3 regions of the Arthrobacter sp. TJ-240 genome follow, and region 2 is predicted to be linked to each of the others. Evidence: riboswitches for the same ligand, from Rfam matches in the RefSeq annotation. Region 2 holds a riboswitch; each other region holds the start of a gene.
What was found. A riboswitch is a leader RNA that binds a small molecule or an ion and turns the genes downstream of it on or off. The one in region 2 is predicted to bind cyclic di-AMP.
Positions count from the first base shown of each region.

Region 1: another riboswitch for cyclic di-AMP. It lies ahead of AC4D2C_RS11210 (NlpC/P60 family protein); the one in region 2 lies ahead of AC4D2C_RS10755 (M23 family metallopeptidase).
Region 3: another riboswitch for cyclic di-AMP. It lies ahead of AC4D2C_RS07620 (C40 family peptidase); the one in region 2 lies ahead of AC4D2C_RS10755 (M23 family metallopeptidase).

Region 1 covers NZ_JBZCNG010000004.1:42,401-51,754, reverse strand. Annotated here, with positions in the region: gene AC4D2C_RS11215 (NlpC/P60 family protein) at 216-1,085, opposite strand; gene AC4D2C_RS11210 (NlpC/P60 family protein) at 1,111-2,001, opposite strand; cyclic di-AMP (ydaO/yuaA leader) riboswitch at 2,007-2,159, opposite strand; gene AC4D2C_RS11205 (iron-dependent transcriptional repressor DtxR) at 2,342-3,040, opposite strand; gene serC (phosphoserine transaminase) at 3,289-4,413, shown strand; gene AC4D2C_RS11195 (HNH endonuclease signature motif containing protein) at 4,521-5,312, shown strand; gene AC4D2C_RS11190 (MFS transporter) at 5,373-6,650, opposite strand; gene AC4D2C_RS11185 (DUF3027 domain-containing protein) at 6,685-7,236, opposite strand; gene AC4D2C_RS11180 (cold-shock protein) at 7,246-7,629, opposite strand; gene AC4D2C_RS11175 (hypothetical protein) at 7,817-8,101, shown strand; gene AC4D2C_RS11170 (helicase-associated domain-containing protein) at 8,181-9,354, shown strand, end outside.
Region 2 covers NZ_JBZCNG010000003.1:521,960-531,313, reverse strand. Annotated here, with positions in the region: gene AC4D2C_RS10775 (FecCD family ABC transporter permease) at 1-186, shown strand, start outside; gene AC4D2C_RS10770 (FecCD family ABC transporter permease) at 285-1,256, shown strand; gene AC4D2C_RS10765 (ABC transporter ATP-binding protein) at 1,259-2,209, shown strand; gene AC4D2C_RS10760 (siderophore-interacting protein) at 2,206-3,258, shown strand; cyclic di-AMP (ydaO/yuaA leader) riboswitch at 3,442-3,645, shown strand; gene AC4D2C_RS10755 (M23 family metallopeptidase) at 3,649-4,839, shown strand; gene AC4D2C_RS10750 (diacylglycerol/lipid kinase family protein) at 4,886-5,890, opposite strand; gene AC4D2C_RS10745 (SGNH/GDSL hydrolase family protein) at 5,974-6,756, shown strand; gene AC4D2C_RS10740 (M23 family metallopeptidase) at 6,800-7,417, shown strand; gene AC4D2C_RS10735 (MarR family winged helix-turn-helix transcriptional regulator) at 7,593-8,105, shown strand; gene AC4D2C_RS10730 (glucose-1-phosphate adenylyltransferase family protein) at 8,217-9,354, shown strand, end outside.
Region 3 covers NZ_JBZCNG010000002.1:614,571-623,924, reverse strand. Annotated here, with positions in the region: partial or broken gene AC4D2C_RS07665 (cytochrome c oxidase subunit I) at 168-1,235, opposite strand; gene AC4D2C_RS07660 (hypothetical protein) at 1,399-1,821, opposite strand; gene AC4D2C_RS07655 (spermidine synthase) at 1,976-2,824, opposite strand; gene AC4D2C_RS07650 (aminotransferase class I/II-fold pyridoxal phosphate-dependent enzyme) at 2,821-4,050, opposite strand; gene coaD (pantetheine-phosphate adenylyltransferase) at 4,092-4,613, shown strand; gene AC4D2C_RS07640 (YceD family protein) at 4,674-5,240, shown strand; gene rpmF (50S ribosomal protein L32) at 5,243-5,446, shown strand; gene rnc (ribonuclease III) at 5,515-6,246, shown strand; gene mutM (bifunctional DNA-formamidopyrimidine glycosylase/DNA-(apurinic or apyrimidinic site) lyase) at 6,247-7,209, shown strand; cyclic di-AMP (ydaO/yuaA leader) riboswitch at 7,348-7,524, shown strand; gene AC4D2C_RS07620 (C40 family peptidase) at 7,527-8,366, shown strand; gene AC4D2C_RS07615 (VOC family protein) at 8,503-8,922, shown strand; gene AC4D2C_RS07610 (NAD-dependent epimerase/dehydratase family protein) at 8,942-9,354, opposite strand, start outside.

The sequences.
Region 1 (9,354 bases), on a different contig from region 2:
CTCGATGCTGACCTGTTCCCGCAACCGGTTGCCATCCCGGGGTTCGGGAGACGTGCTTCGGATTGACACTGCAAGGGTAAGCAAAACACACGCAGGCGGCTAATCGTCGGGATTCCGCGGCGTCCGTGTGGCGCACTGCAGAATCTGCTACCTGCTCACGCACGGGAGGACCGGCACATCGTGCCGGTCCTCCCGTGATCGTATGCGTCCGCCGATCAGCCGCCGACGCGGATGTAGACGCCGCCCGAACCGAGCTCGGCGGGGGCGATGACCGTGGAGTTGCCGTTGAATCCACCGTGGACGGCCTGGCCGCCACCGATGTACACCGCGATGTGGGCCATGCCCATGCCGCCGTCGGCGTAGTAGATGAGGTCTCCGGGGATGGCCTCGCCGGCGCTGACGGTGCGCCCCAGGGAGAGGTAGCCTGCCGGCCAGCCGTGGAAGTTGATGCCTGCGGCGGCGAGCGAGTTGCTGGCCAGGCGGGTGCAGTCCTGCGTGACGCCCAGCTGGCCCTTGGCCGCTGCGGCGATCGTCGCGGCGACGCCCGACGACGCGGCGGGAGCAGCGGGGGCTGCCGGTGCCGGGGCGACCGGAGCGGCGGCTGCCGCCGGGGCGGCGACGGGTGCCGGAGCCTTCGTGGCCACGGGAGCTGCGGCCTGGACGGCCGCGGGGACCTCGACGGCGGTCACGGGCGCTGCGGCCACGGGGGCCACGACGACGGGGGCTTCGACGACGGGAGCCGGGGCGACGGGGGCCTCGACGACGGGGGCCGGGGCGACGACGGGCTTCGCGTTGACCTTGACCGCGGTCCTGTTGAAGGACACGACGGGCCCGGCGGGTGCGACGACGGCCGCCCGGGCCGAGGCGAGGGAGACGCTGGACGCGGCGACGTCGCGCTGGGGCTGGAGGTCGGCCGCGTTGGCGGCGACACCGCTGGACAGGACGAGGCCCGAAGCGGCGACGATGACGGCGGCCTGGCGGCCCATCCCGGTCGCGTTCGAGGTGACTGCTTTGGCGAGTTCGGAGAAGCCGGCGGCGGACCGTGCTTCTGCTCTATGGCGTGCGGGCATGACGGATGAAGGCATGGGGGATAACTCCAGGTGTGTGTTTCTAGCGGACGCGGACGAAGCTGGCGCCGGGCAGGTCGGCCAGGAAGTGGAGGCCGGTGTTCATACCGTTCAGGCCGCCACTGATGACCTGGCCGTTGCCGACGTAGATGGCCACGTGGCCGCCGGTGATCACGAGATCGCCGGGGGCGGGGCTGCTGACGACGTCGCCGAACTGGAAGAACTGGCCCGGGGCGAGATCGCCCACGGACTTGCCGACCGAGCGCAGTGCCTTCTCGACCATGGCGGTGCAGTCCTGGGCGACGCCGATCTGGGCGTACGCCGAGCCGACCAGGCCGGCAGCGACGCCGGAGGACGGGGCGGGAGCAGGAGTGGGCTTGGGAGCGGGAGCCGGTGCGACGGCGGCGGGCGCTGCGGCCGGTGCCACGGGAGCCGGTGCGGCGACGGGAGCCGGTGCGACGGCGGCGGCCACGGGAGCCGGTGCGGCGACGGGAGCCGGTGCGGCGACGGCAGCCACGGCGGGAGCGGCCGGCGCTGCGACCGGAACGACGGCGACGGGCGCTGCGGCCGGGGCCGGCGCGGCGGGTGCCTGCTCCTCGACCACGGGAGCGGGCGCCTCGACGACGGGCTCGGGGGCGGCGGTGACCTCGACGGCCACGCGGTCGAAGGAGACCGTGGCGGTGGCGGGGACGGTGACCTCGGCCGAGACGACCCGGCTCACGGTCAACGCCGTGGAGGACGTTACTTCGCGCTCTGCGGGGGTGGCCCCGTGGGCCGGGAGACCGGCGGTGAGGACGAGGCCCGAGGCGGCCACGATGACGGCTGCCTGGCGGCCGACCGATCCGGCGTTGGAGGTGACTGCAGTGGACAGGTTCGTCAGCGCACTGACGTTCCGGGCCGCACGGTGGCGGCCCAGTGAAGAGCTATTGGACACGTTGGATTGCCTCTCCCAACGCCTGCGAGGTGAGCTGTCGGATTCGGATGGGAGTCACCCGGCCGCTGCGTGAAGCAGCGACTTAACCCCAAGGATTTCGGTTACGAAACCCAGAAATTGGTTCCCCCGCCTCTGCCATGCGATGGTGCGGACGGACCTCGAGCAATGGCAGAGCTAGGCGATTTGCAGGAGGGTGCCGGATCTAGAGCGAATTTGGCACGAGATGAAAGCTACCTCACAAACACCCGTTTGTCACGTTACGATCACGAAATGGTGTGTTCTTGGTGACGACGCCGGTTCGGAGGACCGTCTGCACACCCGCGCGGCGGCGGCCGAGTCCTCAGGCGGCGACGGAGACGAACACGTGCGAGGCCACCTCGGGCGGCAGTTCCAGGGCTCCCTCGACCCCCGGGACACGGACGGACACGTAGTCACCCACGGATTCGAGATTGAGCTGCGCTCCGGGACGGAGGCCGCCCTCGTCGAGCTGCGTGAGCAGTTCAGGATCCACCTGGATCGGCTCGGCGAGGCGCACCAGGGTTACCTGCTTCCCGGGTGCATACGTGCCCATGGCGGACAGCAGGGTCACCACGCCGTCGGTGAACCGCTCGGACTCGATGCCACCGATGGCCGCAAGTCCGGGGATGGGATTGCCGTACGGCGATTCGGAGGGCTTGCCGAGGAGCTCGTAGAGCCGCCGCTCCACCCGCTCGCTCATCACGTGCTCCCAGCGGCAGGCCTCGTCGTGGACGTAGGCCCAGTCGAGGCCGATGACGTCGCTGAGCAGCCGTTCCGCCAGGCGGTGCTTCCTCATGACGCCCGTGGCCCTGTGGCGGCCCAGCTCGGTGAGCTCGAGATGCCGGTCACCGGAGACGACCACGAGACCGTCACGCTCCATGCGGCCGATGGTCTGGGAGACGGTCGGACCCGAGTGGCGGAGGCGCTCGGCGATGCGCGCGCGGAGGGCGACGATGTTCTCTTCCTCGAGTTCAAGGATGGTCCGCAGGTACATCTCGGTGGTGTCGATGAGGTCCGTCATGCGGTTCAGCTCCTTGGTGCGGTGCGGTGCGGGTGCGCGGCTGGAATGCCTCACGCCGGTGAGGCAGGCCAAAGCCGCCACGGACTGCTCCGCCCCACGCCCCCCAAGGTTAACCCATGGCGCAACGGCCCCGGCAATCGGGCGGAGCGCGGTCAGGGCGGCTTCCCGCAGCCGGTTAACAAATGGAGGGCCCGGGACCGCTGGGGCAGAATGAGGCCGTACCTGCCGCCCAACAGCTGGAGCATCGCATGAGTGACTCGCCCCGTATTCCCGACCACCTCCTGCCCTCGGACGGCCGTTTCGGCGCGGGCCCGTCGAAGGTCAGGAGCGGCCAGGTGGACGCGCTCGTGGCGGCGGGGCGGTCGCTGCTCGGGACCTCGCACCGGCAGGCTCCTGTCCGGGACCTCGTCGGCCGGGTCCGGACGGGTCTCAGCACGTTCTTCGGCGCCCCCGACGGGTACGAGGTGGTCCTCGGCGTCGGCGGCTCCACCGCGTTCTGGGACGTCGCCACGTTCGGGCTCGTCGAGCGGAAGGCGCAGCACCTGTCCTTCGGCGAGTTCGGCTCGAAGTTCGCCTCCGCGACGACGAAGGCGCCGTTCCTGGAGGCGTCCTCCGTCATCACGTCGGCACCCGGCACACGCCCGGATCCTGTCGCGGAGGCCGGCGTGGACACCTACGCCTGGCCGCAGAACGAGACGTCCACCGGTGTCGCCGCTCCGGTCCGGAGGATCGACGGCGCCGACGACGGCGCACTCGTGATCGTCGACGCGACCTCCGCAGCAGGCGGGCTCGACGTGGACGTGGCGCAGGCCGATGTCTACTACTTCGCGCCGCAGAAGAACTTCGCGTCCGACGGCGGCCTGTGGCTGGGGCTCTTCTCCCCCGCGGCACTCGAACGCGCCGCGCGGATCGATGCCGGCGACCGATGGATCCCGGATTTCCTGAACCTCCAGACCGCCATCGACAACTCGCGCCTGAACCAGACCTACAACACGCCGTCGCTGTCCACGCTCGTGACGCTCGATGCCCAGGTGCAGTGGCTCAACGCGCAGGGCGGACTGCCCTTCGCCACCGCACGGACGGCGGATTCGGCGGGGCGCCTGTACCGCTGGGCCGAGGCGTCCGCCGTCGCCCGCCCGTATGTCGCCCGTCCCGAAGACCGCTCGAACGTGATCGTGACCGTGGATTTCGACGACGCCGTGGATGCAGCACGTATCGCCGCGATCCTCCGGGCCAACGGGATCGTCGACGTGGAGCCCTATCGCAAGCTGGGCCGCAACCAGCTCAGGGTCGCCACGTTCGTGGCGATCGAGCCCGACGACGTCTCGGCCCTGATCGCCTGCATCGATCACGTCGTCGAGAACCTGCTCTAGGGCCGGTCGCCCACAGGCCCGCACCATGGGGACGACATCGCGCGACTGGTCCTCCACATTCACGTCCTGCTCCGCGGAATAGAACATGTGTTCCATAAAGTGGAGCCATGGCCATCGCACCGACCGAACCGCTGACGCGGGCAGGCAGTTCGCTGGATTCGGCGCGCACAGCCCTTGCCGACTGTGCGCGTGCCATCAGCTGTCGGCACCATGGCCTCTCCAGGACCAAGGCCCGCGACCTCGTCGTCGAGGTCGAGAACGTGTCCAGGATCGTCGATCGCCTGCAGATCCGCCCTGGCTGCGGTCGTACTGCCCGCCCTGTCCGGCCCCGGCCTCCCGGCGACTGGCGGACACCGCCCACATGTCATGGTGACGATCGCCTACCAGGATCTCGTCGACATGACCGAGTAGGCCGGCTCCGCTGTGTTCTCGGTACAGGCCAGTGCCCGCACCATCAGGAAACTCGCCTGCGACGCCGGCCTCATCCCGGTGGTCCTGGGAGGAAGCGGCCAGGTGCTGGATCTCGGGCTCAGCGGCTCTTTCCTCCCCACCTCCGCCGTGCCCTGGTCGCACGTGACGGGGGCTGCGCCTTCCCCGACTGCTCGATCCCCGCCAGCTGGTGCGAAGCCCATCACCTGACACCCTGGTGCCGTGGCGGATCCACCAGCATCGACAACGGCGTCCTGCTGTGCTCGCACCACCATCACACCGTTCATCAGGGCACCCGGGACGTCCGCTCACGGGCCGGCATCCCGTGGTTCACTCCGCGCACCCTCAGGGGACGCCCGGGCGGACCACGGCGAAACCTGGTCCGGCAGGCAGGGCAGGTCATCGATGCGGAGGTCGCGCATCGACGAATCCTGCCCGTTCCGACCTACCCGGACCAACCGAACCGGTAGGTCCCTGTGGTGGGCGTCGATGATGGATCATCGACGGGCCCGGCTCAGCCGCCGGAAACCCTACGGCGCGTTGTCGCCGGCTCCGGCTTCATGGTCGAGACGCAGGCGGCGCGGTGCGGACCGGTCGTAGCGCAACCGCACCTCGTGATAACGCCACGCCCAGAAGATCCCTGCCGCCGCCGCGATGAGTCCTGAGGCCGCAGCGACCCCGAGGCTCCACCGCGGACCGAAGGCGTCGGAGACCCAGCCGACCACCGGCGCACCCAGCGGCGTCCCGCCGAGGAAGATGGCGAAGTAGAGGGCCATGACACGACCACGCATCATCGGATCGGTCGTGGTCTGCACGTAGGCGTTGGCGCTCGTCATCAGGGTCAGCGCGAACAGGCCCACCGGCACGAGCGCCAGCCCGAACAGCCAGAGGGTCGGTGCAAGAGCAGCAAGGATGCACGCGAGACCGAAGGCGGCCGACGCCCCGAAGACGAAGCGCAGGCGCGGACGGTCGCGCCGCGCGGACAGCAGGGCTCCTGCGACCGATCCGATGGCCATCACGGAGGAGAGGACGCCGAAGACCCCCGCGTCCTGCCCGAACTCGGTGCGCGCCATGGAGGCGATGAAGACGGCGAAGTTCAGGCCGAACGTTCCGACGATGAAGATCGCGAGCAGCACCATCATGAGGTCGGGCCGGTGCCGTACATAGGCGAACCCGGCACGGATCCTGCCCTTGCCCGGCGCCTGCCGCGGCTGCCTGTTCAGCTCGGAACTGCGCATCGCGAGGAGGACGTAGACCATCGCGCCGAAGGTCAGGGCGTTGATCAGGAACACCCACCCGGGCCCGACCGCGGCGGTCAGGAGGCCCGCGATCGCCGGACCGATCAGGCGTGCGCCGTTGAAGGAGGCACTGTTGAGGGCCACGGCGTTGGGCAGGTACTCGTCACGCACGAGTTCGGACACGAAGGCCTGCCGCGCCGGGGCGTCGAAGGCCGAGACGATACCGAGCGCCAGGGCGAAGGCGTAGACGTGCCACAGGACGGCGACGTCGAGCAGGACCAGCACGCCGAGCCCTACGCCGAGGAGCGCCATGCCCACCTGCGTGACGGCGAGCAGACGCCGCCGGTCGACGCTGTCGGCGATGAGGCCTGCCCAGGGGGCGATGACGAGCTGCGGCCCCAGCTGCAGGGCCATGACGATCCCGAGGGCCGAGGCGCTCTGCGGCGTCAGGATGTCGTAGACCAGCCAGTCCTGGGCTGTCCGCTGCATCCAGGTGCCGATGTTGGAGATCAGGGCCCCGACGAACCAGAGCCTGTAGTTGTGGATACCGAGCGAACGGAAGGTACTCATGTTCCTCACCTTCCGCTACGGCGCCACGACGCGGTCACCCGGCGTCGGGGGCTTCCGCGGCGTCGTCGCCCGACGCGGTTTCGTCCGAGGCTGCAGCGGAGGGCGCCTCGTCGTCCTGGACCTGCGCCACGCCGTCGGCCGGCACCGGCCCGTCCGTCTGGGAGTCCTCGGGACGCACACGCTCGGACCATGGCAGCCACTCGGGCGCGATGAGGGACGCCGCGGAGGGCAGGAGACCCACCTCGCACACCGTCACGTCCTTGCTGCGCGCCACACGGGCGACACTCGCGTACCAGTGCCATCCTCCATAGCCCGGCACGAACGCCTCGAACCGGTGCGTGACGAGCCGTTCGCCTTCGACGACCGCGGACACGTGGCGGCCGACCTGCTCCTCGGGAGCGACCTCGAGGATGCCGAGGCGGGCTCGGTCCACGGCGGACTCGAGCACGACGTCGGACTTGGGGATGCGACGCGATGCCCGGGGCTTGCGCGGCGCCTCGCCCGGAGCGGTCGTCGAAGCCTCGGCCGACGTCCCGGCATCGGCGGAAGCAGCGGCGTCGGCAGTCTCAAGGTTGCTCGAGGTCATGATCGAAGCCTACGCGTCGAGGTCGTCGGCGACGGCGCGCAGCACGGCCGCGACCTTCGAGGCATGCGCCTTCTCGGGGTAACGGCCCTTGCGGAGTCCGTTGGACACCCCGTCGAGGAGCTTGATGAGGTCCTCGGTGATGACGGCCATGTCATCGGCGCTCTTGCGCGTGGCCTTGACCACCGACGGTGCCTGCTCGAGAATGCGCGCGGAGAGCGCCTGGGGTCCGCGCCGCCCGTCGGCCACGCCGAACTCGAGCTTTGTCCCGACCTTCACCTCGCTCACCCCGGCGGGCAGCGCCGAGGCGTGCAGGAACACTTCCTTGCCGTCGTCGGTGGACAGGAACCCGAAGCCCTTGTCCGCGTCGAACCACTTCACTTTGCCGATGGGCACGTCGTCTACCTCTTCTTAGCTGTACCGGGCGGCGAGCGCCTGCGGTCCTGGCCCCGATCCGTGAGCGCTCGGGTGTCCCGATGCCCGGGCGCACTGCCGCTCGGTCCGGCCGGGGAAGTCTGTACCCCCTAGGATATAGCGTCGCCCGGGGCCGCCGTCGCCGTGGTTCTTGTAGTCTGGGACAGCTATGATCCCCGACGAACCGGCACCGGCCCGCTCCACCGACCCCCTGCACGGCGCCGCCGATGACGCACAGGACGAGAGATCCCGCGGCCGGTCGGTCGTGCTGATCCTCGCGGTGGCCTTCGCGGCCGTCGGGCTCGTCTCGCTCGCAGCGATCCTCGCCACCGCCTTTCTCCAGGGGACGGTGTGGCCCGGTTTCGTGCTCGCCACTTACTTCTGCCTGCCGATCGCCTTCCTCCTGATGGCGGCGCTCGTCGTCTGGTCGGTTGTCTCCCGCCGCAGATCCTGACCTCACGCCGTTCCGCGAGGACGGGTGAGGCACGCGGACGGCCGGGCCCGTGTCGGAGGCGGCGGGTACCCTTGAAGGAATGTCCGCCATCCGAGCACTGGCCGAAGACCTGGCCCGCAGGAGCGACGACGACCTGCGCGGCCTGCTCGCCGTCCGGCCCGATCTCATCCTCCCCCCGGTGCCCGACTTCGCCGCGCTCGCGGCACGGGCGTCCACCCGCGCCAGTCTGCAGCGCGCCCTCGAGAACGTGTCCCGACCGCACCTGCAGGTCATCGAGGCGATCGTCGTCCTGAGCGACGACGACGGCGGCCCCGTCCCACGCGAACGCCTCACCAGCGCCTTCGCCGATTCGGATCCCGAAGCCATCGACGCCGTCCTCACGGGCCTCCTCGGGCGTGCCCTGATCGTGGGATCCGCGACGGAGGGCTTCCTGCCCGTCGGCGCGCTGCCCGACGCCGTCGGCCCCTACCCCGCCGGCCTCGGCAGGCCCTTCCGCGCGCTCACCCGGTCGATCCCACGCTTCGGCCAGGCGCTGATCCAGGCCGTCCCGCTCCTCGACCCTGCTGCGGCGGACGACACGATGACGAGCGCGTCCGCCGCGCAGGCCCTCACCCTCCTGACGTCGGACCAGGTGGCCTGGGACCGCGTCCTGGCCGACGCCCCCGAGGCCGCCGCGATCCTCCTCCGCCGGTTGAGGGACGCCCCGGTCGGATCCACTGCGGCGGGAGGCGACGGTGGCGCCCAGCCTGCCGTGCGCTGGCTGCAGGACCGGTGCCTGCTCGCACCGCTGGACGCCCTGCACGTGGAGCTGCCACGCAGCGTCGGGATGGCGCTGCGCGGGCACGCGGTCTTCGCGTCCCTCGAGGTCGCACCGCCCACCGCCACGGGAAGCACCACCCGGGCGAGCCTGCGCGACAATGCGGCGTTCGGCGCCATCGCGGAGACACTCCGACTCATGACCGCCCTCCTCGGTTCCGTCGCGTCGACGCCCGTCGCAACCCTGCGGTCCGGGGGCATCGGGGTGCGTGAACTCCGGCGCGTCCGCGAGGCGCTGCGCATCGACGACGGCACAACGGCCTGGCTGCTGGAACTGGCAGCCGCCGTCGGACTCCTCACCCTCGATCCGGACGACTCGCGCTGGAAGACGTCACGTCTCGACGCCTGGGAGGCCCTGGACCGGGACGCCCAGTGGCTCCTGCTCGTCGAGGGGTGGCTGGCCGTGGACCGCGCACCGGCACTCGTGGGCTCCCGGA
Region 2 (9,354 bases):
GGCGCCGACTACCGCTGGATCCTGCCCTTCTCCGCGCTCCTCGGGCCGGTGCTGCTGCTCGGTGCGGACGTCCTCGGCCGCGTCGTCCTGCCCCCCGGTGAGGTGCAGGTGGGCATCATGACCGCCGTCGTGGGAGCGCCCTTCTTCATCTGGCTCGTGCGGCGTCGGCGGATGGCCCAGCTGTGAGCGCGTCGCTCGAGCACGCTGCCGTCGAAACCGGACGCCCGCTGCATCCCACCGCGCACCTCGTCGCCGCCCGTGCCCGTCGCCGGAGGAGCACGGGGCTGCGGCTGTCCACGGCGGCCGTCGTCGTCGTGGTGCTCTTCGCCATGGACGTCCTCCTCGGCTCCTACACCGTGACCATCCCCGACTTCTTCCGGATCCTCGGCGGTGCGGACATCCCGGGGGCGAGCTTCATCGTCCTGGAGAACAAGCTGCCGCGGGCCGTGATCGGGCTCCTGATCGGTGTGGCTTTCGGTATCGCCGGGTCGGTCTTCCAGACGATGCTGCGCAACCCGTTGGCGAGCCCCGACATCATCGGCATCAGCTACGGCGCGAGCGCGGCCGCGGTGACGGCGATCGTGCTGTTCGGTGCCGCGGGAGCCGCGGTGTCCGTCTCGGCACTGCTCGGCGCGCTGATGGTCGCGGCCGCGATCTACCTCGTCTCGCGGCGCGGGGGAGTGGCCGGTTACCGGCTCATCCTCGTGGGCATCGGGTTCGCCGCGGTGCTGCACGCTGTCGTGAGCTTCCTCATCACCCGCACGGACCTGCGCACGGCGAGCGAGGCCGTGCTGTGGCTCGGCGGCTCGCTCAACTCGAGCACCTGGGACCGCGCCACCGTGCTGGTCGGCGCGCTCGTGGTGCTGCTGCCGGCAGCCGCGGTCCTCGCGCGCAACCTCCGCGGCCTGGAACTGGGCGACGACGCCGCCGCGGGACTCGGGATCCGCGTCGAGGCGTCCCGTCTGGGGCTGATGGCCACCGCCGTGGCCCTCGCTGCCGTCGCGACCGCCGCCGCCGGCCCTGTCGCCTCCGTCGCGTTCCTGTCCGAGCCTATCGCCCGCCGCCTGCTCGGCAACCGGCCGTCGCTGGCCATGGCGGCCCTCGTCGGCGCGGTCATCGTGCTGGGCGCGGACTTCGTCGCCGCGAACCTCGTGCCCGGGACGTCACTGCCGGTCGGCATCGTCACGGGCGCCCTCGGTGCGCCGTTCCTGCTGTGGCTGCTCGCCACCGCCAACCGTTCCGGCCAGGGAGGCTGACCATGGCTCCACGCCCACCGATGGATCCGGGAGCGGCGGCCACGCTGTCCGCCGCCGGGATCACGCTCGCCTACGGCGAGCGGACCGTCGTCGACGGGCTCTCCGTCTCGCTGCCCGCCGGGAAGGTCACGGTGATCGTCGGCGCCAACGCGTGCGGCAAGTCGACGCTGCTGCGAGGGCTCGCACGCCTGCTCAAGCCCGTCGAGGGCACCGTGCTGCTCAACGGCGCGGACATCGCCACGCAGTCCACGAAGGCCGTCGCCCGCCTGCTCGGTCTCCTGCCGCAGACCCCGGTGGCCCCGGACGGCATCACCGTCGCCGATCTCGTAGGCCGCGGGCGCTACCCGCACCAGGGCTGGTTCCGCCAGTGGACCCCGGAGGACGACGCCGCCGTGGCGGGCGCGCTCGAGGCCACGGACACGCTGTCCCTCGCGGACCGCACCGTGGACGAGCTGAGCGGCGGGCAGCGCCAGCGCGTATGGATCGCGATGGCGCTCGCCCAGCAGACGGGGATCCTCCTGCTCGACGAGCCCACCACCTTCCTCGACGTCACCCACCAGATCGAGGTGCTGGACCTCATCACCGACCTCAACCGGCGCTCCGGGACCACCGTGGTCATGGTGCTGCACGACCTCAACCTGGCTGCGCGCTACGCGGACCACCTGATCGCCATGCGGGAGGGCCGGATCGTCGCCGAGGGCGCGCCGTCCGCCGTCGTCACCGAGGAGACGGTGCGGGGTGTGTTCCACCTCGACTGCCGGATCATCGAGGACCCCGTGTCCGGTACGCCGATGGTGGTGCCCGTCGGCAGACATCACGGTGCCCCCGCAGCCGAGCCCGTCCGTGCCCCCGCAGCCGTTCCCACCAGAAACCCCGCTTCCGGCCGTGAGCCGGGACGCGGCTACCGATCCAATCCGCAGGACATCGTTCCGGCACGCATGGAGGCATCATGACCGATGTGACACAGAGGACTGCCCGGCGCACCGCGGCGGACACCGAGCCCATGGTGCTGGCGTTCGACGTCGTCGTCACGGCCGTGCAGGACCTCACCGCGAACTTCCGCCGCATCACGTTCGGCGGCGCCTGCCTGGAGTCATTCGGCGTCGCCGGGGACTCCCTCGACCTCCGGATCAAGATCGTCATCCCGTCCGCCGGACGCGCGTGCCCGGACATCGCGGGGATGATGCGCGGCGGCGCTGCGTCCAGCTGGTACCAGCTGTGGCTCGGCATGGACGCGGAGGAGCGCGGCTCCATGCGCACCTACACCGTGCGCGCCTCGCGCTGCACGGGCCCGCAGCCGGAGATCGACGTGGACTTCGTGATGCACCTCGACGAGGACGGCCGCGGCGGTCCCGCGTCCGAATGGGCGGCAGCGGCAAGGCGCGGGGACCGGGTGTGCGTCATCGGACCCAACTCCGCCGCCGCACAGTGCGCGACAGCGGGTGCCTACGGGGGCATCGAGTGGAGCCCGGGCCTCGCCCAGCACGTGCTCCTCGCCGGCGACGAGACCGCAGTGCCCGCGATCAGCGCCATCCTCGAGTCGCTCCCCGAGGACATCAGCGGCCATGCGTTCCTCGAGGTGCCGGACGGCGCGGACTTCCAGAACATCGACACCCGCTCCTCGGTCTCCATCACCTGGCTCGCCCGCGGCCGGCGCCCCCACGGGGAGCTGCTCGAGACCGCCGTCCGGAACGCGGTGCGGCTGCCGGGGTGGGTCTCCCTCTCCGGAGAGGTCACCGCCAGCGGCGGCAGCGAGCCGGAGGACGTGGACATCGACAGGACCATCCTCTGGGAGACACCGCAGCTGCTCGAGGCGGCAATCGTGCAGTCGAGCGTCAACCCGGAACGGCCTCCCGGGACCCAGCCCTTCTACGCCTGGATCGCGGGCGAGGCCGCCGTGGTCCGGGGCCTGCGCCGCTACCTCGTGCGTGACGTCGGGGTGGACCGGAAACAGGTTGCCTTCATGGGGTATTGGCGCAAGGGGCGGGCCGAGCTGTCCTGACTGGGTTTTCCGCGGCCGAAACTCAGGTTCTGCCGCACATTTCCTCAGGATTCCTGATGACGGAATGCAGTATTGCATGAATTGTCCACAGGCTGGATAACGGAATTGTAACTTCGCCTTTCCTCGCCTATGTTTGAGCAGTCAAAGCTCCATCGTGGAATTCAGGTCCGCACGCCTAACCCTGTCAGCGGACCGCCTGAACAACCTGTGACAGGGGTGGAGGACCCACATTCCGGCGGCACGAGCCGCCTCGGGGTGAAGCCCTCACGCATAGTCGACAGCACGGTCCTTCCTGCGCTTCTGCCGCGCCGAGGACCGCGCCGTGGGGCCGAGTCAACTCTTGCTCGAATCCGACAGCTAACTTCGCGGGCGTGTGAGAGAGGTATGCAGTTGACCCAGACGCTCATGTCCGGGCGCCGTCGCGCGTCCGACGCCCGCCCGGACCAGCACCACGCGACGCCGCAGCTTTCCGCGCACACCCCTCCGCCGAACCGCCGCTCGCTGCGTGCGCAGCCCCACCCGGTGCACAGCCCCCTCTTCGCGGCCTCCTTGCCGGCTGCACCGTCCATTCCCGCGCCGACCCCTGGCGTCGCGCCCGTGGAGCCGGGACCCGATGCGTCCGCGCCCGCCGCAGTCCCGACTCCTTCCGGGGATGCGCCGCGTCCCAGCACCTCCGCGCCGCCGACCCGCCGCGAACTCCGGGCCCGGGAGCGGGCCGCGCGCGACATCCCTGTCGACGACGCCATCGACGGCATCGGCGACGCCGCCGAGGCCGACAACGCCACCGTGTCCCTGCCGTCGCGCCGCAGCGTCCGCAGCAGCGGACGCACGCCGTCGCCGGTTCAGCGACGGACGGACGCGCGTCCCCCGGCGACCCGCCGGACGGCATCCCGGGGCGGCACTGTCCCTGCGTCGCTCACCCGCCTCCGGGACAACGCCGCCACCGCCGGCATCGTCCTGGCCTCGGCCGGCCTGCTCATGGGCGCCGTCGCGCCGTCGGCCACCTCGGCTCCCGCCGACGGTGCGGACGCTGCCCCCGCGTCCGGCGTATCGCAGGCCGTCACCGCGCCCGCGGGAGCCACGGTGACCTTCGGCCTCGAGGCTGCGGGGCCCGCCGCCGAAGGCATCGCCCCGAGCATCGCGAGTGCGCGGGCGCTCTCGGCCTCCCTCGCACCGGCAGCGAAGGAACGCAAGGCCTTCAGCGCCCCGGTGGAGTCCCCGACGGTCGCCTCGACCTTCGGGTACAGGGTCAACCCCATGGGCGGTTTCGGGACGGAGCTCCACACGGGCGTCGACTACGCCAGCGCCTGCGGCACCCCGGTGAAGGCCGTGGACGCCGGGACGGTCGTCGACTCGGGCTGGCACGCCTACGGCGGAGGGCAGCGCATCGTGATCGACCACGGCGACGGGCTGAAGACCACCTACAACCACATGAGCGCCCTCGAGGCGCCGGCCGGCACCACTGTGAAGCGCGGCGACCCCCTCGGCGCCGTCGGCAGCACCGGCAACTCCACGGGGTGCCACCTCCACTTCGAGGTTCTGGTCCACGACGAGAAGGTCGACCCGCAGCCCTGGCTGTGACCGGGGGCAGCCGCCGGCGCGTGGGCCGCAGCTGCCGGAGGCCCCGTCAGGGCAGCGGTTCGCTCACGACTGCGGGATCCTTGTAACCGAGCGGCATCCGCAGGCGGAGCGAGTCCGGCCTGACCTCGAAGGCCATGTGCGTCGCCTTGCCGAGGGCGTCGCCGTCGAGCTGCACCTCGAGCGGCTCACGCAGCGTGATCTCGGCGGTGCGGCACTGGAAGTACTCCAGCGACGGATCCTTGCTCCTGCCCTTGCCGCGCGCGACCAGCTTGCCCACGACGGCCAGCCACCCGAGCCTGCCCTTGGGGGCCACGGTCATGAGGTCCATGAGGCCGTCGTCGATCCTGGCGCCGGGGAAGATCTCCAGGCCGCCCATGATCTTCCCGCAATTGCCGCCCATCACGCTGCGCAGGCGGCGCTCGAAGGGCTTGCCCCCGTTCACGGAGATGGTGGTGCGCGAGGGCCTGCCGGGCAGGTTCCTGATCCCGGCGTCCACATAGGCGAGCCAGCCGACCTTGTCCTTCAGGTCATCCCGCGTGTCGGACATGATGGCGGCGTCGTAGCCGATCCCCGCCATGACCAGGAACACGTGGGCGTCCTGGGCGCGGTCCACGGTGACGTGCACGACGTCGATGGTCCGCTCCGTCCCGCGGAAAGCGGACTCGACGGCGGCATCCGGATCGTCGACGGCGATGTCGAGGTTCCGGGCGAGCAGGTTCCCGGTACCCAGCGGCACGAGGGCCATCATGGTCCCGGTGCCGGCGAGTTCCTCGGCGACGCACCGGACCGTGCCGTCCCCGCCGGCCGCGATGACGAGGTCCACCCCGGCCTCGAGCGCCTCCCGGGCCTGGCCGTGCCCCGGATCATCGGCGGTCGTCTCGATCACGAGTGGTTCCTCCCAGCCGTCCTCGGCGGAGATGCGCCGGACGGCGCCCTCGACGTCGGCGGTGGTGGCCTTGATCGGGTTGACGATCAGCGCGGCTCGACGGCCGCCCGATCCGGCATCCGCGACGGTGTCGGTGGTCGGCGCGGGTGAAACGTCGGTGGGCATGGTGTCCTTCGTGCGGGGTGTCAACGGGTGGCTTCGTCGAGCTTATCCCGGCCGTCCCCGGCGCCGAGGGTAATCTTTGGGACGTGAACTTTCCCCAGCGCTATGTGGCCCTCGGCGACTCCTTCACCGAAGGGGTGGGCGACTGGGATCCGGCGTCCCCCAACGGCGTGCGCGGCTGGGCGGACCGCGTCGCCGAGCAGCTCATCCTCGCCGACCCCTCCTGGGGCTACGCGAATCTCGCGATCCGCGGGAAGAAGATGCGCCAGATCCTCGACGAGCAGATCGACGCCGCCCTGGCGCTGCAGCCGACGCTCGTGACCCTCTACGCGGGCGCCAACGACATCCTGCGGCCCCGCATCGACATCGACGCCCTCATGGCGCACTACGACGACGGCGTCGGGCGGCTCCGCGACGCCGGCGCCGCCGTCGTGCTGTTCACGGGCTTCGACGCGGCTGGCTCCGCCGTGTTCGGGAAGACCCGCGGGCGTACGGCCGTCTACAACGAGTGGGTCCGCGAGATCGCGGACAAGCGCGACGCGACGATCGTCGACTACTGGCGGCTGCGCGAGTTCCAGGACTGGGGCTACTGGGACGTCGACCGCATGCACATGTCCGCCGCCGGACACACGCTGATGGCCGCGCGCGTCCTCGAGGCGCTGAAGGCCTCCCACCGGATCGACCTGCCGGAGCTGGAGGCGCGCCCGGTCCTCCGGCGGGCCGAGCAGCTCAAGGCGGACGCGCAATGGGCGCGGGAGTACCTGAAGCCGTGGGTGGGACGACGCCTGCGCGGCGTCTCCTCGGGCGACGAACTGACAGCCAAGTACCCGACGCCGGTCCAGCCCGACCGGGCGACCGTTCCGGCCTGAGGCCTCCCGGCCCGACGTGCTGCCGCCCACTCGTGAACCGGTCGTGCTGCAGTATCCCCTCCGTGGGTTCTTCCGAGCCCGCAACAGCCCCGCCCGCCGCGTACCGAGCCACGGCACCCACCTGATGGGCACCACCTACGCCATCGACCTCGTCCCCGTCGACGCGCACGGCCGGGTGGCCTCGCGGGGGTGGCGCGCCCTGCTGGCCACCGAACCACCCGAGGCGTTCGTCGGTTTCGGGGCCCCGGTCCTGGCGCCGGCCGCCGGCACCGTCGTGATCGCCCACGACGGCGAGGAGGACCATGCAGCGCGGAGGTCGCAGCCTGCGCTGCTGGCCTACACCGCGGGCCAGTCCCGCCGGATCCACGACGGGCCGGCGGCGATAGCCGGCAACCACGTCGTCGTCGCCCTCGAGCGGGGCGGGCCCTTCGTGCTGGTCGCCCACCTGCGCCTGGGATCGCTCCGGGTCCGGGTGGGGGACCGGATCCTCGCCGGGCAGTTGCTGGCCGAGTGCGGGAACTCCGGCAACAGCACCCAGCCGCACGTGCACCTGCAGGTCACCGACAGCATCGACTGGGGCGCCGCCCGTGGGCTGCCCCTCGCCTTCCGGACCGCCACGGGCACCGAGGTGCCGCGCGAGTCGCAGATCGTCCGGGCGTGAGGACCGCCGGCCGGGAGGCCGGCCCGCGCGCACCGGATCCGGCACCCGGGGAGGGGACCGCTCCGCCCCGGCGCCGGACGGGCTCCGGCAAGCACCCCCGGTGGCGGCCCGCAAGCCCGCGCCGCTCCGCGCGCAGCCCTTCGGCGGCCCGGAACCGGTGTGCCAGAATGAGCGGATGGCGGCGCAATGGCTCACAGCGGACGAGCGGCGCGCATGGCTGGCACTGTATGCGCTGACGTCCCTGGTCCCCGCGAGCCTCGACGCGCACCTGTTCCGCGAGGCACGCATCACCCTGTTCGACTACACGGTCCTCGCGATGCTCTCCGAGTCCGAGGGCAGGTGCCTGCCCATGAGCGAACTGGCTGCACGCTCGACGGCGTCGCTCTCGCGTCTCAGCCACGTGGTGAAGAAGCTGGAAGGGCGCGGCTGGGTGTCCCGCCTCCCGTCCCACTCCGACGGCCGGGTGACGACGGCCTCCCTGACGCCCGCCGGACTCGAGATGCTGACCGAACTCGCGGTCGCGCACGTCGCACAGGTCCGCGCCACGGTCTTCGACGCCCTCGACGGGCAGGACGTCGCCGACCTCGAGCGGGTCGGCCGCAAGATCCTCCGCGGCATGGACAGCGCCCACTGGATCCTGGCCGACGGCGAGGAGGTCGGGGCGAGCGCCTCGCCCCGGTCGCCCTAGGCCCGGCATCGGCGTCGTGCCGATTCCCCCGATTCCCCGATTCCCCTCGGCCGGGCACCCCCGTCCCGAGGATCCGACAGCACCCGGCGCGGGCCGGGGAGAGGACGTCAGATGGCCCCGCACGGACAGTTCCGGCACCAACCCCGCGTCCTCGCGATCGTCCTCGCCGGCGGGGCGGGCGGCCGCCTCGGCGCCCTCACGGACCACCGCGCCAAGCCGGCCATGCCCCTCGGCGGCAGCTTCCGGCTCATCGACATCGCACTGTCGAACCTGCAGCACAGCGGCATCTCCGACGTCTGGATCATGGAGCAGTACCAGCCGAAGACCATCAACGACCACCTCCGCAACGGCCGGCCCTGGGACCTCGACCGCACGCGCGGCGGCCTGCTGGTCCTGCCGCCCTTCAGCGGCAGGGAAGGTGAGGGCTTCGCCGACGGCAACGCGGACGGCCTGCTCCGCCAGGCCGCCTTCATCCGGGACTTCGCGCCGGACCTCGTCCTGGTGCTCAGCTCCGACCACCTCTACCGCCTCGACTACCGCGACGTCGTCGACACGCACCTCCGCACCGGCGCGGACCTCACCATGGTCACTGTCGACTTCGACGGTGACGCCTCCAACCACGGCGTGGCCACCGTCGACGACGCCGGCCGGGTCACCGACTTCGCCTACAAGCCCGAGAGCCCTCCCACGAGCATCGTGGCAGCCGAGATCTTCCTCTACACCGCGGCCGCCCTGCTCGACACGCTCGACGGCCTGCAGGACACCGAGGACGGGCTCGGGGACTACGGACACCACCTGGTTCCCCACCTGGTGCAACGCGGCGCCGTGGTGGAGCACCGGCTCGAAGGGTACTGGCGGGACCTCGGGACGCCGGTCAACTACCTCCGCGCCCACCTCGACCTCGTCGACGGCCGGGGGCTGGACCTTGCGGACCCGCAGTGGCCGATCCTCACCGAGCCCCCGCAGCTGGTCCCGGCGCGCATCGGCGAGGGCGCCGTGGTCGCCGACGCGCTGATCGCCCCCGGAGCCACGGTGCGCGGTACCGTCCGCAGGAGCGTCATCGGCTCGGGTGCCACGGTGGAGGCCGGCGCCGTCGTGGAGGACTCGGTGCTGCTCAACCGCGTGCGGATCACCGCAGGAGGCCGCGTCCGGTACGCGATCGTCGACTCCGGCGCGGTCGTGTCCGGGGACTGCGCGGGGGCAGGACCGGACGAGCCCGTCGTCGTCGACCGGGATGGGCGGATGGGCG
Region 3 (9,354 bases), on a different contig from region 2:
TCCCGCGCTCGCGGCAGCCTCGCCGGGCCGACGAGATGCTTCCCTCACAGGGTACCGTCGCGGCCCGGACCGGCTGCGTCCACGTACTTCGCGTGCGGCGCGCTTCCGGATGGGCCGCCGGCAGGATGCGCCGGTTCCCTGTCTCGCGGGTCCCCCGGCCGGGTCCGTCAGTCCAGCCGGCGGATCGGGTGACGTCCTCCTCGGCGCAGGCGAGCACCACGCCCGCGGGCCTGCCGCTCGGTTGCACGGCCGGCCCAGTCCCCGGGACCCGGCTGGCGCGGATCCTGCTCGCCCATGTCCGCGCTGCCCAGGGCCGCGCCCGCAGGGGAGTGGCTGGTCTCGTTGAAGCGGGCCATGAGCTCGGGGTGGTGCAGGTCCAGGGCGGGGCGCTCCGAGCGGATGCGGGGGATCGACACGAAGTTGTGCCGCGGCGGCGGGCACGACGTCACCCACTCGAGGGAGGCGCCGAAGCCCCACGGATCGTCGACGTCGACCTTCTTGCCCTGTCGCCACGTGATGTAGACGTTCCAGAAGAACGGTATGACGGAGGCGCCGAGGAGGAAGGACCCGAACGTCGAGAACTGGTGCATTCCCGTGAAGCCGTCCTCGGGCAGGTAGTCCGCATACCGGCGGGGCATGCCCTCGAGACCGAGCCGGTGCTGGATCAGGAACGTGGCGTGGAAGCCGAGGAACAGCATCCAGAAGTGGATCTTGCCGAGGCGCTCGTTCAGCATGGTCCCGGTGAACTTGGGCCACCAGAAGTAGAAGCCGGCGAACATCGCGAACACCACGGTCCCGAAGACCACGTAGTGGAAGTGCGCCACCACGAAGTAGGTGTCCGAGACGTGGAAGTCGAGCGGCGGCGAGGCCAGGATCACGCCCGTCAGGCCACCGAACAAAAAGGTGACGAGGAACCCGAGGCTCCACAGCATCGGGGTCTCGAAGGTCAGCGAACCACGCCACATAGTGCCGATCCGGTTGAAGAACTTCACGCCGGTCGGCACCGCGATGAACATGGCGAGCAGGGCGAAGAACGGCAGGAGCGCCGCGCCCGTGACGTACATGTGGTGCGCCCACACGGTCACCGAGTAGGCGACGATCGCCCAGGTCGCAAAAATGAGCCCCTTGTAGCCGAAGATCGGCTTGCGGCTGAACACGGGGACGATCTCCGAGACGATGCCGAAGAACGGCAGCGCGATGATCTAGACCTCGGGGTGGCCGAAGAACCAGATCAGGGCCTCCACCCCGCTCAGACAGAACCACACGAAGGACGTGATGATGTACAGGTAGCCGATGGTCTTGTGGTCCGTGGTGGTGAGCCACTCCACCACGATCCGTCCCCTGGACCGGGTGGCGGAGGTGGCTGCGGGCGTCGCCGCAAGGGTCGGATCTGCCTATTCAGTGGTCACGGCGCGTTCCGGGCGGGATCGGGGTGGCGGGGCTCACGCAGGAACGGTGCGGGTCATGTCGGGACCCGGTGAGTGCCGTGCGACCGGGGGCATGGGCGGGGCAGTCGGGCAGGACGTTCGGCACGACCAGCGAGCACGTCGAAGACTCGCCGGTCGGCCCGTGGGGAGGAGGTGCGGTCGGTCCGAGGATCCCGGAGAGGTTCAGCGCGTCCAGCCCTTCGCGTTCGACGTGCTGCGCCCTGCCCGCGTCGATCACGATCGTCGGCACCCGCAGGATGCGGCGACTGCGTTCGACGACGACCACGAGGGCCGGGCAGTTCTCCTCCGTGAGGCATCCACGGATCTCCATGCGCGCCCACCGCAGATCGAGGTCGAGGCGGATCGCCACACGCAACTTGTGGTTCACGGTCATGGTCGGGGGTCTCTCAGCACGAAGATCGTCGGTGCCCGGCTGCTCAAGCACTTTCAAGGCTAGGAGGAGCCCAGCGCCGCTGGAGGCCGCAATGTTGCTTGACAAGCGCAACCATTTCGGTCCGGGAGATGGCGCCGACCCGCGGGCCGGGCCGCTACCGGGGCGGGATCTGCTCGAACGCCGCCCGGGCCGGCCCGACGAGGACAGCGGCAGGGTGGGGACCTGCTGCGAGGAGTGCCTGCGTCCAGGCGTCCGGCCAGGGGCCCTTGCGTGCGGCGACGACGACGTTGCCGGCCCGTGAGCCGTCCACCATCCCCGCCTCCGTGAGAGCGGCGGTCGCGGGGGCCAGGGCTGCGAGCTGCCGGCACTGCGCGCGCGCGAAGGCGAGCGGAGGATCGTCACCGACGTTCACCAGCACCACTCCGTTGCGGGCGCAGACCCGCAGGAGGTGCGCGGCGAAGTCCGGCGAGGTCAGGTGGGCGGGAGCATCGGCCCCGGCGAAGATGTCGAGCACGACGACGTCGAACGCGCCGTCCGGCTGCTCGAGGACGGCGTCCGCGGCGTCCCCGATGACGATGTCGCACACGGTACCGTCCGGCAGCGGCATGGCATCGAGCACGAAGTCCATCAGCGCACCGTCCAGGTCGACCGCGGTCTGCGCGGACGCGGGGCGCGTGGCCTGGACGTAGCGCACGAGGGTCAGCGCGCCGGCGCCGAGATGCAGGACCCGCAGGGGTTCGCCCGGCACACCCACGAGATCGACCACGTTGCCGATGCGCTGCAGGTACTCGTAGAAGACCCGCTCGGGGTGGAGCAGATCCACGTGGGACTGCTGGGCGCCCCCGACGCTGAGGATCAGGGCACCCTCGATGTAGGCGTCCTCGTCGATCTCCGCATAGGCGCCCGAGTCCGGCAGCCACCGCGTCGGGACCTCGAACTCGTCGGCCCCGTCGGGCCCACCGTCGGGCCCACCGGCGGGCCGCGGGTCCGGCGTCCTGGTCACACGTGCTCCCGCAGCGTGCCGAGGCGCCGTGCGCCCTCCTCGATGACGTCGAACCTCTTGCAGAACGCGAAGCGCAGCATCGAGCGGGTGCGCTCGGCGCCGTCCTCGTGGCAGAACATCGCCACGGGGATCGCAGCGACGCCGATGAGCTCCGGCAGGCGCCGCGCGAGGTCGGTCGCGTCGTCGATGCCGAGGGGAGCCGCGTCGACCATGGTGAAGAACGTGCCCTCGGGTTCGAAGACCTCGAAGCCGGCCGCGCGGAGGCCCTCTCCCAGCAGGTCCCGCTTCTTCCGGAGGGTCGCTGCGGCGGAGGAGAAGAACGCGTCCGGCAGTCCGAGGCCCAGGGCGACGGCGGCCTGGAAGGGCGTCCCGGAGGTGTAGGTCAGGAAGGTCTTGACGGTGCGCACCTGGGCCACCAGGTCCGCAGGCCCGCTGAGCCAGCCGACCTTCCACCCCGTCACGGAGAAGGTCTTGCCGGCGGAGGAGATCGTGAGGGTCCGCTCCGCGGCTCCCGGCAGGGTGGCGACGGGGAGGTGCGGCACGCCGAAGGTGAGGTGCTCGTACACCTCGTCCGTGACGATGATCGCCCCGTGGCGTTCCGCCAGCCTGACGATGAGCTCGAGGGAGGAGCGGCTGAACACGCTGCCCGTGGGGTTGTGCGGATTGTTGACGACGACGATCCTCGTGCGCTCGCTGAAGGCCGCCTCCAGGGCCGCGACATCCGGCTGGAAGTCGGGCGCGCGGAGCGGCGCCGTGGTGTGGGTGGCGCCCGACAGGCCGATCACCGCGCCGTAGGAGTCGTAGAACGGTTCGAACGTCAGCACCTCGTCGCCGGGCCCGGCGAACGCGAGGATCGCGGCGGCGATCGCCTCGGTGGCCCCCGTGCTCACGATCACCTCGGTCTGCGGATCGACCGTCAGCCCGTAGAAGCGCTCCTGGTGGGCCGCGATCGCGTGCCGCAGGACGGCCAGCCCCTGCCCGGGCGCGTACTGGTTGGCGCCGTCCGCGATGGCGGCCCGCGCGGCGTCCAGGATCTCGCGCGGCCCGTCCTCGTCCGGGAACCCCTGGCCGAGGTTGATCGCCGCGTGCTTGCGTGCGAGGGCCGTCACCTCCTCGAAGATGGTGATGCCGAGCCGGCCGTCGCTGCCGAGCAGGTTCGCCCCGAGTGCCGCCCGCGTCCATGGCGGGGTGCTGATCGGGGCTGCGGGCCGCGCGTGTGTCGTCATACCACCAGTATTGCCGCTCCCGAGTGGGTACCGTGGGGGGCATGAGCCGCGCCGTCTGCCCCGGGTCCTTCGACCCCATCCACAACGGGCACATCGATGTCATCAGCCGAGCCGCCCGCCTCTTCGACGAGGTGATCGTCGCGGTCTCGACGAACTATGCCAAGAAGTACCGGTTCGGGACCGAGGAGCGCATGGCGTTCTGCAGCGAGAGCCTCGCGCACCTGCCCGGGGTGACCGTGCGGCCCATGGGGGACGGTCTCGTCGCCGAGTTCTGCCGGGAGCACGGTGCCGTAGCGCTCGTGAAGGGGCTGCGGTCGGGCCTCGACTTCGACTACGAACGTCCCATGGCCACCATGAACCGGCACCTGGCCGATATCGAGACGGTGTTCCTGCCCACGGCCACGGACTTCGCGCACGTGTCCTCGACACTGCTGAAGGAGGTCGCGGCGCTCGGCGGGGATATCGGCGCATTCGTCCCGGACACCGTCCTCGCCCGCCTGCAGGCGGAGGCCCGGGCCTCGGACGGCGGCGGCGTTTTGGGTCAGCCCGGCTCGTCAGGGTAGGATGGTACGTCGGTCATATGTTCTACAGGAGTCACCATCAAAAGCGATCTCAGTTCGCCCCTGACGTTCAGCGTCAAGGATCTCGGACGCAGTCCGGGCAGCATGCGGACAGTCGAAGAACATGTGCCGGCACCGAAGGATTTCGGTGTCGCCCTGATCGGCGTGCAGGAGGGTTCCGACATGGAACTCGATCTGCGGTTCGAATCGGTGCACGAGGGAATCCTGGTGTCGGGAACGGCGAACGTCGAGGTAACCGGCGAGTGCGGCCGTTGCCTGGAGCCACTGCGGTACGAGCAGGACGTGGATGTCCAGGAACTCTTCTTCTACAGCGACTCCGAGTCGCTGTCGGTGGAGGAGGACGAGGAACAGCACAGGGTGGATAACGATTCGGTCGATCTGGAACCCGTGCTGAGGGATGCAGTGGTCACGTCGCTGCCATTCCAGCCGGTGTGCCGGGAGGATTGCAAAGGTCTGTGCTCCGAATGCGGAGCCCGGCTCAATGACGATCCGGACCACCACCATGAAGTATTGGACCCTCGCTGGTCGGCCCTCGCCGGGCTGACCGGCACCGCCGCAGAGAACGACGCGGCACCAAAGTCAGAGTCAGACGAGAGAGAAGAGAGTTAGCCGTGGCTGTCCCGAAGCGGAAGATGTCCCGCGCGAATACCCGTGCACGCCGGTCCCAGTGGAAGGCAACCGCCCCCAAACTGGTCAAGACCCTCGAGAACGGTCGCGTCACCTACAGCCTCGCCCACCAGGCCAAGGTTGTCACCGACTCGGCCGGCACGCCGCTGTTCCTGGAGTACAAGGGACGCAAGGTCGCCGACGTCTGACATCGGATCCGTCCCGCCGTGTCCACGCGCCGGCGGGTCCCCCGACCGATGCGCCGGCTGATGCGGTTGTGAAGAATACAGAAGAGCTCACGAAGCGTCTCGGTGTCGATATCGACGCCGAGACGCTTCGTCTTGCCCTGACCCACCGGTCCTACGCCTACGAGAAGGGCGGGATCCCCACCAACGAGCGCCTCGAGTTCCTCGGCGACTCGGTCCTCGGGCTCTCGGTCACCGATGCCCTGTACCGGGACAACCCGGGCCTGTCCGAGGGTGAGCTCGCCAAGCGGCGGTCCGCCGTCGTGAGTACCAAAGCCCTCGCGGGCGTCGCACGCACCCTCGACCTCGGCAGCTACGTGCTGCTGGGGCAGGGCGAGAAGCTGACGAACGGGCGGGACAAGGCGTCGATCCTCGCGGACACCATGGAGGCCGTGATCGGCGCCGCGTACCTCAGCCACGGCATCGAGACCGCCCGTGCCATGGTCATGCGCCTCATCGGGCCCCTGCTGCGCGACTCCGCGGTCCTCGGCGAGGGCACGGACTGGAAGACCCGCATCCAGGAGACCGCGGCCGGGCGGCGACTCGGTCTCATCGACTACCAGGTCGAGGGCACGGGCCCCGACCACGCCCGCACCTTCACGGCGCACCTGCTGATCGGTGGGGTCGGATACGGTTCCGGGCACGGACCGTCGAAGAAGGAAGCCGAGCAGGCGGCGGCAGCGGCGTCGTGGAAGCTGCTCACCGAAGGGGCCGGTTCCGTGCACGGGGCCGGGGAACCCTCCGACGCGCGCGACGGTTCCTGAGTGCCTGAACTGCCCGAGGTCGAGGTGGTCCGCCGTGGCCTGGCCCGCTGGGTGACCGGACGCACCATCGAGGACGTGGACGTGGTCGACGCCCGGTCGCTCCGGCGGCACGTCGACGGCGTCGAGGACTTCGTCGGCAACGTCACCGGGGCGCGCGTCACCGACGTGGTGCGCCGCGGGAAGTTCCTCTGGCTCGTTCTGGAGGATGCCGCCGGCGCGGACACCCCGCCGCACGTCGCACTGATGGCACACCTCGGCATGAGCGGGCAGCTCCTCATCGAGGAGCCCGCCGCGCCGCGCGAGAAGCACCTAAAGGTACGCCTGACCCTCTCCGCCGCGCTCGACGAGGAGGGCGTGCCGCTGCCCGCCGAGCTGCGTTTCGTGGACCAGCGCATCTTCGGCGGCATGTTCGTCGCCGACCTGCAGCCCACCGGGGACGGCCACCCGGGAGGGCTGGGGGAGGGCAGCCTGCCCCTCGTGCCGCACCAGGCCGCGCACATCGCACGCGACCTCCTCGACCCCGCTTTCGACCCCCAGGCCTTCCACCGGCGCCTCCGTGCCCGCAGGACCGGACTCAAGCGCGCGCTGCTCGATCAGGGGCTCGTCTCCGGCATCGGCAACATCTACGCCGACGAGGCCCTGTGGGCTGCCCGGTTCCACTACGCCCGGCCCACCGACACCCTGCGGCGCCCGGACACCCGGCGCATCGTCGAGGCGGCCACCGGCGTGATGACCCGCGCCCTGGCGGCCGGGGGCACGAGCTTCGACGCCCTCTACGTGAATGTCAACGGTGCCTCGGGCTACTTCGCGCGGGACCTCGAGGCCTACGGCCGCGCCGGGCAGCCGTGCCGCCGCTGCGCGGCCGAGGGCCGGCACACGCAGATCCGCCGGGAGTCCTTCATGAACCGGTCTTCCTACCTCTGCCCGCACTGCCAGCCGAGACCGCGCAACGCGAGGACGTAGCCTCCCCGGGCCTGCGACGTGATCTTCCCCTCGTGATCCAAACGTGACAATCCGGGACCCCTCGCGTACCGTTGAAGCCGCGCCCGCGCCACCACGGCGGGGCGCTCATCCTCTTTCAGCCGAACCCTGTCGATGAGGATGAACCGTTCGCACAAACCATTCGACAGGGGCGGGGGAACCAGTAGCGGACTCTTCAACGAGTCCTAGGGGTAAAGACACGCGTTGACCAGCCTGGGGGCGTTGGTCGACAGGTGCGTGTCCGGATGTCCCATCCGAACCCGACAGCTAACTTCGCAGGCTTTGGGAAAGGCAACAGCATGTCCAAGAGCCATATCGCGCGCCACCGGGCCGTCCCCACGCGCACCAACCCCCTCGTCACGGCCTCACGCGCCGTCACCGCGACCGCGTCCGTCGCCGGCAAGCCCGCCGCCGTCGTCGTCACCGCGTCAGGCCTCCTGTTCGGTGCGGCACTTCCCGCCAGCGCAGCCGGTGAGATCAGCATCGACACCCAGCAGTCCACCGCGAGCACCACCGCGGCCGGCACCTACACCGTGCAGGCGGGCGACACGCTCGGCAGCATCGCCTCCTCGCACGGCGTCAGCCTCGAGGCGCTGTTCGCGGCGAACGGCCTCGGCTACGCCTCGGTCATCCACCCCGGGCAGTCCATCTCGCTGGGCGGCTCCGCCGCCCCGCAGCAGTACTCCGCTCAGTCGGTGCCCGCACAGGCAGCGCCCGCGCAGGCAGTGCTCGCGAGCACCACGGCGACCCCGGGCAACTCCACCGGACTCAGCACGCAGTCCGCCGCCTCCATCGCGCCGAGGACCTCGCTCGCCGGGATCGCCGGCACGGCGATGCAGGGTGTCGGCTCGGGCTACGTCTACGGCGGCACCGCCTACGGCGCCTGGGACTGCTCCGGCTTCGTCCAGTGGGCCTATGCACAGCAGGGCATCAACCTGCCCCGCACCACGTGGGCGCAGTTCGCCGCCATGACGCCCACCAGCAGCCCCCAGCCGGGTGACCTGGTGAGCCAGAACGGTGGCAGCCACGTGGGGATCTACCTCGGCGACGGCCAGATGGTCAGCGCGCTGAACCCGTCGCAGGGCACGCAGGTGCACTCGGTCGACGTCATGTCGGTGGACGGTTACTACACCCGCTAGAGCGGACAGACGGCGCAGACCGGCGGCGAACGCCGGTAGCGACACGCAAAGGGCGGGGTGCTATGCACCCCGCCCTTTGCCGTACCTGGCTTCGGGTGTACATTCCGGCGGGTCACGCCTACCCGGAGGAGCACCGATGTTTCGAGGATTCGCCACCGTCACCTTCTACGCCGACGATCTCGCCGCCGCCCGCGACTGGTACACGGAACTGCTGGGGACAGCGCCGTACTACGCCTTCCCGCCGCCCCCCGAGCCTCCCGCCTACCTCGAGTTCCGGGTGGGTGACGACGAGGACGAGCTCGGGTTCATCGACCGGAGGTACGGGCCGTCCGGTGCGTCCCTCGGGCCGGGTGGCGCCGTCATGTTCTGGCACGTCGACGACCTGACCGGCACGCTGGACAGGCTGCTCCGGCTGGGCGCCACCGAATACGAGGCGGTGACGGAACGGGGGACCGGCGGGTTCACGACGGCGTCCGTGGTGGATCCGTTCGGCAACGTGCTCGGCATCATGCACAATCCCCACTACCTCGAGGTCCTGGCTGCACGGAGGGCCTGAGCGTGACGCGCCGGAGCCCCTAGCGCGAGTAGTGCCGGGCCAGCCGCTCGAAGCCCTCGTCGATGCTGACGTCCGGCTCCCAGCCGAGGACTTCGCGCGTGCGCCGCTGGTCGAACCAGTGCGCGGTCGAGAGCTGTTCGGCCAGGAAGCGGGTCATGGGGGGCTCCTCGGTGCGGCCCGCGGCGAGCCAGGCGCGCTCGATCACCGCTCCCGCGCCTCGGGCGAGCGCTCCGGGTACCGACCATGCCGGTGGCGCCACCCCGCCCGCGCGGCAGATCCCGGCCACGAGCTCCGCGATGGGGCGCGGCTCGCCGTTCGTGACCACGAAGGCCCGACCCTGGGCGGCGTCCATGCGTCGCAGGCAGGCGACGATCGCCGAGGCCGCGTTGTCCACGTAGGTCGTGTCGATGAGGGCGGTGCCGCCATCGAGCA